DNA from 3 places in the Agrobacterium sp. NPDC090283 genome. Region 2 is predicted to be linked to each of the others. Evidence: predicted binding sites of a transcription regulator. Region 2 holds the regulator's gene; each other region holds the start of a gene.
The links. Region 2 encodes PhoB, which activates phosphate uptake and scavenging genes when phosphate is short. Its sites were predicted from a motif close to TGTCATNNANCTGTCAT; they were not measured.
Positions count from the first base shown of each region.

Region 1: ACIQUH_RS18525 (UDP-2,3-diacylglucosamine diphosphatase) is a predicted target of PhoB. The motif match lies at 2,053-2,069, and genes of this name have one in related genera.
Region 3: ACIQUH_RS01745 (bifunctional 2',3'-cyclic-nucleotide 2'-phosphodiesterase/3'-nucleotidase) is a predicted target of PhoB. The motif match lies at 1,526-1,542, and genes of this name have one in related genera.

Region 1 is NZ_JBIVYG010000013.1:73,612-76,850, reverse strand. It holds gene ACIQUH_RS18530 (NADP-dependent malic enzyme) at 1-1,895, opposite strand, end outside; gene ACIQUH_RS18525 (UDP-2,3-diacylglucosamine diphosphatase) at 2,124-2,963, shown strand; gene dgcA (N-acetyl-D-Glu racemase DgcA) at 3,218-3,239, opposite strand, start outside.
Region 2 is NZ_JBIVYG010000034.1:7,808-11,046, reverse strand. It holds gene pstB (phosphate ABC transporter ATP-binding protein PstB) at 1-211, shown strand, start outside; gene phoU (phosphate signaling complex protein PhoU) at 308-1,033, shown strand; gene phoB (phosphate regulon transcriptional regulator PhoB) at 1,064-1,747, shown strand; gene ACIQUH_RS27195 (GcrA family cell cycle regulator) at 2,129-2,662, opposite strand; gene ACIQUH_RS27190 (aspartate aminotransferase family protein) at 3,094-3,239, shown strand, end outside.
Region 3 is NZ_JBIVYG010000001.1:350,160-353,398, reverse strand. It holds gene ACIQUH_RS01760 (DUF4344 domain-containing metallopeptidase) at 1-342, opposite strand, end outside; gene ACIQUH_RS01755 (DUF1203 domain-containing protein) at 506-973, shown strand; gene ACIQUH_RS01750 (PilZ domain-containing protein) at 1,071-1,406, shown strand; gene ACIQUH_RS01745 (bifunctional 2',3'-cyclic-nucleotide 2'-phosphodiesterase/3'-nucleotidase) at 1,622-3,239, shown strand, end outside.

The DNA.
Region 1 (3,239 bases), on a different contig from region 2:
TCCTTGGCCGCGAGAATGGCCATTTCCGCCACTTCCTCGGAGGTCGGGTCGTAATTGACGAACGTATCGGTGAGGAACAGCGCGCCCTGCTGGGTGATGAGCAGGCTGAGGCCTGCAAAGGAACGCACGCCTTCCTGCTTTCCGATGATCTGGTTCACGTCGCGCAGGTGGCGGTCATAGCGGCCTTCGAGGCCGCAGATCAGCGCATCCGCTTCGCCACGCTTCACCGACAGCGCACCGATGACGGTCGTGTTGGTCCGCACGATGGTACGCGCCGCCTCCGGGTTGATGCCGGCGCGGCCGACAAGGGCGAAATAATCATCGACATAATCGCGGTAGCGCGGATCGTCTTCCGGATTGACCACGGCGAAATCGCTATTCGGGCGGATGCGCAGGCCGAAGCGCTTCAGGCGCGTTTCGATGATCTGCGGACGGCCGATGAGGATCGGGATGCCGGTGCCTTCTTCCAGCAGCACCTGGGCGGCGCGCAGCACGCGTTCGTCTTCGCCTTCGGCAAAGATGATGCGCTTCTTTTCGGCGGCCTTGGCGGCGTTGAAGACCGGCTTCATGATGAAGCCGGAGCGCCAGACGAAACGGTTCAGCTGGTCGAGATAGGCTTCGAAATCGGTGATCGGGCGGGCCGCCACGCCGCTTGCGGCGGCGGCGCGGGCAACCGCCGGGGCGATGCGCAGGATAAGCCGCGGATCGAAGGGCGAGGGGATGAGGTAGTTCGGGCCGAAGACCGGCGTTTCGCCGCTATAGGCTCTGGCGGCCACTTCGGAGACTTCCTCACGCGCAAGCTCGGCGATGGCCTGTACGGCGGCCATCTTCATTTCCTCGTTGATCGTGGTTGCGCCGCAATCCAGCGCGCCGCGGAAGATATAGGGGAAGCAGAGAACGTTGTTGACCTGGTTCGGGAAATCCGAACGGCCGGTGCAGATCATCGCATCCGGGCGGGCGGCCCGGGCCGCCTCCGGCATGATTTCCGGATTGGGGTTGGCGAGCGCGAGGATCAGCGGGTTTTCCGCCATGCGCTCGAGAAGTTCCGGCTTCAGCACGCCGGCGGCCGAAAGGCCGAGGAAGACATCGGCGCCGTCGATCGAGTCCGCCAGCACGCGCTTGTCGGTCTTCTGGGCGTAGACTTCCTTCCACTCGTCCATCAGCGTGTTGCGGCCGTCATAAACGAGGCCTTCGATGTCGTGGACCCAGATGTTTTCTTTCTTCGCGCCCATGGCGACAAGCAGGTTGAGGCAGGCAAGTGCTGCCGCACCCGCACCCGATGCAACGATCTTGACGCTCGCGAGCGACTTGCCGGCCAGTTCCAGCGCGTTGGTTACGGCGGCGGCGACGATGATCGCGGTACCGTGCTGGTCATCGTGGAAGACGGGGATATTCATCTTTTCGCGCAGCTGGCGTTCCACCTCGAAACATTCCGGCGCCTTGATGTCCTCAAGGTTGATGCCGCCGAAGGTGGGCTCCAGCGCCGCGATGGTCGATACCATGTCGTTGATGCCCGGCGCATCGATTTCAATGTCGAAAACGTCGATACCGGCGAATTTCTTGAAGAGGACGGCCTTGCCTTCCATGACAGGTTTGGAAGCAAGCGGGCCGATATTGCCAAGGCCTAGCACCGCCGTGCCGTTGGAAATGACGGCGACGAGGTTGGCGCGGGCGGTATATTCCGCTGCGGTTTCCGGATTTTCATGGATGGCGAGACAGGGGGCGGCGACACCGGGCGAATAGGCGAGCGCCAGGTCGCGCTGGTTGCCGAGCGGCTTGGTGGCCTGGATTTCCAGCTTGCCGGGGCGCGGATAGCGGTGGAAAAAGAGCGCCTGTTCCTCGATGTCGGCCTTTGCCGTGTTGGCGGGCGTGTTGTTCTTATCGTGAGAGGTCATTCTTCCACCGTCATGTCTGGTTCAATTCCGGCCCCCTGAATACAACAAACTTCCCCGTGGTACAGCCGTTATTTGACCGCACCTTATGCAAATGCGGCCACGGCTTATTCGCGTTTTCGTGAAGGCTTTCGTCATATTCCCTATAAAAACCGGCGTCTGTCATGTTGCTGAAACACGAGTCTGGTTCTGAGAGGTGAGAAAGCCGCAGGGACGCAACCGAACAGGGGGATGAAATCCGTGGCCGGTCAAATCGAAACCAGACAGTTCAGAACGCTTTTCATTTCGGATGTTCATCTCGGCTCCAAGGCGGCCAAGACGGACTATCTGCTCGACTTCCTGAAATATCACGAGGCCGAGACGATCATTCTCGTCGGCGACATCGTCGACGGCTGGCGCCTGCGCCGCAGCTGGTACTGGCCGCAGGGCTGCAACGACGTGGTGCAGAAGCTCTTGCGCAAGGCCCGCAAGGGCACGCGCATCGTCTATATTCCCGGCAATCACGATGAATTCCTGCGGGAGTTCCCCGGCATGCATTTCGGCGGCATCGAAGTGGCCGAACGCATGATCCACGAGGCGGCCGACGGCAAGAAATACCTCATCATCCATGGCGACGAGTTCGACGTGGTGGTGCGCAACGCCCGCCTGCTCGCCTATCTCGGCGACTGGGCCTATGATGCGGCGATCGCCATCAACATCGCCATCGCCGCCGTGCGCCGCCGCATCGGCCTGCCTTACTGGTCGTTTTCGGCCTGGGCCAAGCTGCAGGTCAAGCACGCCGTCAACTTCATCGGCGAATTCCAGCGCGTGGTGGCCGAAGAGGCGCGCCGCAACAATGTCGATGGCGTGATCTGTGGTCACATTCACCATGCTGTCATGGAAGACATGGACGGCATTCGCTACATCAATACCGGCGACTGGGTGGAAAGCTGCACGGCGATCGCCGAAAATGCCGATGGCAGCTTCGAGCTGATCACCTGGATGCAGACCAGCGACGTTACCGCCGAGCAGGCATCGGACGGGATGGAGCCGGTGGATATTCCGGGGTTGATTGGCAAGCACGCGGCCTGATTGGGGCCTGCGGGCTAAAGGGATACCTGGCCTTCGGTGTTTCCTTGCGATAAATGCGCGCTCGTGTGGGACGAGTGGATGCCGCTTGTTTCTTCTCCCCGCCGGGGAGAAGGTCGCGGCAGCGGGATGAGGGGGCAAGCTCTCCGAAATCCGGCAACGGTGCCCCCTCATCCGACCCTTCGGGCCACCTTCTCCCCGGCGGGGAGAAGAAATACGTGGCGGCGTCGCACCTCATCAGGCTTTAATTTCAGGGCTTACCCCCACAATTCCGGCCGC
Region 2 (3,239 bases):
GACCGCAAAGGTCGAGGAGCTGATCCACGAGCTGCGCACCAATTATACGATCGTCATCGTCACGCACTCCATGCAGCAGGCGGCCCGTGTTTCCCAGCGCACGGCCATGTTCCATCTTGGCCATCTTGTCGAGGAAAACGAAACCGACAAGATGTTCACCAATCCCGACGACCAGCGCACGCAGGACTACATCATGGGCCGCTTCGGCTGATCCCGGCCGGCGCTTTATCGAAACCGAACAAGACTGGTGCCTCTGCCGTGCCCGCTTCCGGGCACGCGCATGCGGGCCGAGCCGGAGGACTAGACCATGACACAGACAACAACCCATTCGCATATCGTTTCCGTCTATGACGATGAATTGAAGTTTCTGACGCGCCGCATCGCGGAAATGGGCGGTCTTGCGGAACAGATGTGCGCCGACGCCGTGCGTGCGCTCGTCAATTCCGATGCCGCGCTTGCGCAGAAGGTCATTTCCGACGATACGATCCTCGACCATTCCGAGCGGGAGATCGGCGACAAGGCCATCGTCACCATCGCCAGACGCCAGCCGATGGCGGCCGATCTTCGCGAGATCATCGGCACCCTGCGTATCGCCGGCGACCTCGAGCGCGTCGGTGATCTCGGTAAGAACACCGCCAAGCGCGTCATCGCGGTTGCCGGAACCGGCGTGCCGCGCAAGCTCGCCCGCGGCATCGAGCATCTGTCGGAGCTGGCACTGGTGCAGCTCAAGGAAGTCCTTGACGTCTATTCCACACGTTCCGCCGAGAAGGCCAATGCCATCCGCGAGCGCGACGAAGAAATCGACGCCATGTATACGTCGCTCTTCCGCGAGCTTCTGACCTACATGATGGAAGATCCGCGCAACATCACCACCTGCACGCATCTTCTTTTCTGCGCCAAGAACATCGAGCGTATCGGCGACCACGCCACCAATATCGCCGAGACGATCTATTACATGACCACCGGCAGCCAGCCGGAGGGCGAGCGTCCGAAGGACGACAGTTCCAACACGCTCGGTTCGGTGACCGAGTAACAGACAAGCAGCGGCTTGCGGAGTTAGCATATGGTGCCCAAGATTGCAGTTGTGGAAGACGAGGAAGCGCTGAGCGTCCTGCTTCGTTACAATCTCGAGGCTGAGGGATATGACGTCGACACGATACCCCGTGGCGACGAGGCGGAAATCAGGCTGCAGGAGCGTATTCCGGATCTTCTCATCCTGGACTGGATGTTGCCCGGCGTTTCCGGCATCGAACTGTGCCGGCGGCTTAGAATGCGGCCGGAAACCGAACGCCTGCCCATCATCATGCTGACGGCGCGCGGCGAGGAAAGCGAACGGGTTCGTGGCCTTGCCACCGGTGCCGACGATTATGTCGTCAAGCCGTTCTCGACGCCGGAACTCATGGCCCGCGTCAAGGCCATGCTGCGCCGGGCTCGTCCCGAGGTTCTGTCTTCGGTGCTGAAATGCGGTGATATCGAACTGGATCGCGAGACCCATCGCGTTCACCGCAAAAGCCGCGAAGTGCGCCTCGGTCCGACGGAGTTCCGGCTGCTGGAATTCCTGATGACCTCTCCGGGCCGGGTATTCTCCCGCTCGCAATTGCTGGACGGCGTCTGGGGCCACGATATCTATGTGGATGAGCGTACCGTCGACGTGCATGTCGGGCGTCTGCGCAAGGCGCTCAATTTTTCGCATATGCAGGATGTCATCCGCACCGTGCGCGGCGCCGGATATTCGATGGAAGCCTGAGCAAAACCGAAACCGATGGTTTCACTTAGGATAATTCCCCAAAAATCAGAAGGCCCGGGACCGGAATGGTGTCGGGCCTTTCGATTTTGAGCCTTCCGCAAATGCGGCACCCCTGTCATTCTTGAGGGTGATGGACGTCCGCTGAAATCCGGATTGCGCAGTGAAGCCTCTCAGGAGGAAGGATGCGGCACGCCGCCGACGAATTCAGAGCATTTGCAGTAAGGGACGCGTCGCGGTTTGCGTCCGCAGATTGCGCAAGAACAAGGATTGGAGCGCCTCTTAAACAATGCGTGCTGCAAGGCGGAGCCGCCTTGAATTTCGCCATAAAAAAACGGGCCCGAAGGCCCGTAGTTTTTGAGTGTCGAATGCGTGCCGCAACACTCAAGCCTTGCGACGCTCGCTTACCGGCTGGTAGGCGAGCTTTGCATGGAACTTGCAATAGGGCGAAGATTCCAGTGCTTCACAACCGCAGAAATGGAAATCGTCTTTCAAGGGGTCGCCAACCGGCCACTTGCAGGTGCGTTCCGTCAGTTCCGTCAGCGTCAGGCGACGGGAAATTGGCGTAACGACGTTCTTGGAAGGAACGTATTCGAGAACTTCGGCGGTCTCGATATCGATCTCCTCGTGCAGCGCCGTTGCCGCGTTGGAGCGGTTCAAGGCCCGCGCGGGGGCTGCGCTGACGCGGTTTGCGAAATTCGTCGCGCGTGGGGCGGGGGCGGCAGCGCGCTTGGGCGCGGAACGCGCCGAAGTGACCGGGCCGCCGGCCTTCACGCGGCCAGGCAGGTTAAGGCGATGGACCTTGCCGATCACGGCATTGCGGCTGACGCCGCCCAGCTGCGCCGCTATCTGGCTGGCGCTAAGCCCCTCGGACCACAATTTCTTGAGTTTTTCGACCCGCTCGTCTGTCCAGTTCATGCCGCTTCTCCGCTCGTCGCGTATAATGTCGGCAGAATCCCTCTCCGTCTCGCGGGCGTGCCGCGAGCGTGGTTTCCGCCGGATTTTTGGTGACTAGTTCCGCCGCAATGCAGTCTAGTAATTAGCGATTAACCTAGTGCCAGCCTGACTCCGTGGCAAGAGTCGCGGGAATCATCTGGAATCGATTTTCCGGTTTTCCCCAACTTGCTGGCGAGTTGAGTCTGAAAGGCAACACCTTGGGCCTCGCCGTCCGCCTCCTACTAGTGCTTGAGAAGCCCGGGAAACGCGGACTTTTGTTGACATCGGCAGGCGAAGTGACAATAGTGCCCCTGCCGCCGCGAGGCGGCATTTTTGATTTTCAGGCAAGGGATAACCCCGAAAGCCTATTGACAACCGTCTGACAGCGCATCCGCGCAAGGAGTGATACAGCCATGGCCGAAGCCGCCGCGCCATTGTTCGATACGTTTGCAAGAGCCCCCCTGCGCTTCGAGCGAGGCGAGGGCGTCTGGCTGTTCACGGAAAGCGGCGAACGATATCTGGATTTTGCAGCCGGTGTCGCGGTCAACTCGCTGGGCCA
Region 3 (3,239 bases), on a different contig from region 2:
AGGCAAAGTCTCCACCTCACGCGCCAGATACCAGCTGTCGGTGGCGTTGACGAGCGCGGTGTCGAGCCATTCCTCATTGGCCTGCAGGATGAGCGTGCCCGCCAATTGATCGGCCGGCGCCTGCGCGCTTGCTGTTTCCGCCGTCCCGAAATCCGAGATCAGCATGCGCGCGCCCTCATGATAAAGCGAGAAAATCGCGTTGCCGATGACGAAATTGACCGCCTGCTGCAGCTGTTCATCGGACAGGCCATCCAGACCGGAGGCGACCTGTGCCTCGGCCTCAATCGGAACCGTCAACGAAACGAAAGCCAGCGGAACGGCGGCCAGAAAACGACGGAACATAAAATCAGACCTTCCGGTAACGAGGAGCGTCACTGATTCCCGAAGCTAACGAGTCACGCAATGGGCTGGTTGCATCGCCTGTCAAGAATCGGGTGGATAGTGATCCGTTTCGGGAGCATAGCTGCAAAGAAGCAACGCCGATGCCAGCCCGGGAGGCCCGACCATGACCGATCTCGTTTTTACTGCAATGCCGGCTAAAGAAGCCGAGGCCTTCCGGGCGGGAGCCGCCGATGCCTATGGCAACCCACCGGAAAAGGCCGTTTCTCCGGGCGGCATGCCCTGCCGCCATTGCCTTTCCCAGATCGGAAAAGGCGAAGGGATGCTGGTCCTCGCCTACCGGCCCTTTCCTTCGCTGCAGCCCTATGCGGAAACGGGGCCGGTGTTTCTGCATGCCGATGCCTGTGAACGCTATCCGCAGACGGAGACCGTCCCGCCAATGCTGGACAGCCCTGACTACATCGTGCGCGGTTATGGGGCGGATGACCGCATCGTCTACGGCACCGGCGCGGTAACGGCGACGGGCGAGATCGTTTCACGCGCGCGGCACCTTCTGGAGCGCGCTGACGTCGCCTATGTGCATGTGCGATCCGCCCGCAACAATTGCTACCAGTGCCGTATCGATACAGCATAATCGGCAATTACCTGCAATTTTAAGAGAAGAACTAAACGGCTCTCAAGCTTTCCGGGCCATGATGCGGGTATCGGAAACAATTGATTTGAGCAGCAAGATGACAAACAACCTCAACATGGCGACCCGGACCGCGCCCCGCAGCAAGACCAGAATTTTTGCGACCGTGCATTATTTCAGCCAGTCGACCAGAGGACGCGTGGTCGATCTTTCGGCAACCGGAATGGCACTCGAACTGGACGGGCCTTTCGCCGCCGCCAAGGGCAGCCGGGTCAAGGTGCAGAGCGACGATCTGGGCTTCATCGAGGGTGTCGTTCAGTGGCAGCACATGAACCGCCTCGGCCTGCAGCTCAAGCTTTCCACCAACACGCTGGCGCAGCTTTCCTCCTATTTCCGCTTCTTCCACGAAGAAGTAAAACCGACCCTGGCACGCTGATCGGCCGGTGCAGAAAACAGGAATGCGCAGAGCAGACGATGCGCATTCTCCGGCACGGCGACACCCGCGCCGCGTGCCCATGACAAAAAATTTATCAAACGGTTGAAAACAGGCCCATCTGTCACGGGCCTGTCATTTTGGTGATGGACTCCTCTGCGATTGCTTCTACCCTGTCATTTTTCCTGACAGAGCAAGCTTCATCCGAAGGAGTTCCCATGTCGTCGCTTCTCGCTCTCCACCCCATCACCCGCAGGTCGCTGCTGGGCGGCATCGCAGCCTCCTCGGCGCTGGTGATGCTGCACCCTTTTGCTGCGCGCGCGGCGGCCAACCAGGCGCATCTGCGCATCATGGAAACGACCGACATCCATGTTCATGTCTTTCCCTATGATTATTACGCCGACAAGCCGAACGACACGATGGGACTGGCGCGCACCGCCTCGATCATCGACACCATCCGCGCCGAAGCCGGAAACTCGATGCTGGTGGACAATGGCGACTTCCTGCAGGGCAATCCGCTCGGCGACTATATCGCCTATGAGCGCGGCATGAAGGCCGGCGACAAGCACCCTGTCATCAATGCGATGAACGTGCTGGGTTACGATTGCGGCACGCTCGGCAACCACGAATTCAATTACGGCCTCGACTATATGTCGAACACGCTGGCTGGTGCCGGTTTCCCTTACGTCTGCGCCAACCTCACCAAGGGTCAGCTCGCTTCCGATCCGAAAAACGACGAGCTGTTCTTCAAGCCCTATGTCATTCTGGAAAAGCAGATCCGCGACGGCGGCGGCGTGACGAGCCCGGTCAAGGTCGGCATTATCGGTTTCGTGCCGCCGCAGATCATGATGTGGGATTCCAAGAACCTGGAGGGCAAGGCCCAGACGCGCGACATCGTCGAGGCGGCGAAAGCCTGGGTGCCTGTCATGAAGGAAGAAGGCGCCGATATCGTCATCGCCCTTTCCCATTCCGGCATCGACGGCAAGGGCCAGACGGACCGCATGGAAAACGCCTCGCTTTACCTGGCGGGAGTGGAAGGCATCGACGCCATCTTCACCGGCCACCAGCATCTCGTCTTCCCGGGTCCTAAGACCTGGGACGGTATCGAGGGCGTGGATGCGGTGAAGGGCACGCTGCAGGGCAAGCCAGCGGTGATGGGCGGTTTCTGGGGCTCGCATATGGGCCTCATCGATCTGCTGCTCGAAAAGGATGGCAAGAGCTGGAAGATCGTCGACTTCACCTCCGAAGCCCGGCCGATCTATCACCGCGACGAAAACCGCAAGGTCGTCGCCGATTTCACGGACAAGGCGGAAGTCCTCGCCGCTGCCAAGGCCGATCACGAGGCAGCCCTTGCCTATGTGCGCCGCCCGGTGGGCAAGACGTCCGCTCCGCTCTATTCCTATTTCGCGCTGGTAGCGGACGATCCGTCCGTACAGATCGTCTCCAATGCCCAGACCTGGTACATCAAGGACATGCTGAAGGAAGGGCAATACAAGGATCTGCCCGTGCTTTCGGCGGCAGCGCCTTTCAAGTCCGGCGGTCGTGGCGGTGCTGATTATTATACCGATGTCCCCGCCGGTGACATCGCCATCAAGAACGTCGCCGATCTTTACCTCTACCCCAACACGGTGCAGGCGGTGCTGATCAACGGCGCGCAGGTGAAGAACTGGCTGGAAATGTCGGCGGGCATGTTCAACACGGTGGAGGCCGGCGCAAAGGACGCGCCGCTGCTGAATGCGGATTTCCCCTCCTATAATTTCGATGTCATCGATGGTGTCACCTATCAGATCGACATTTCCAAACCGGCGAAATTCGACAAGGACGGCAAGGCCGTCA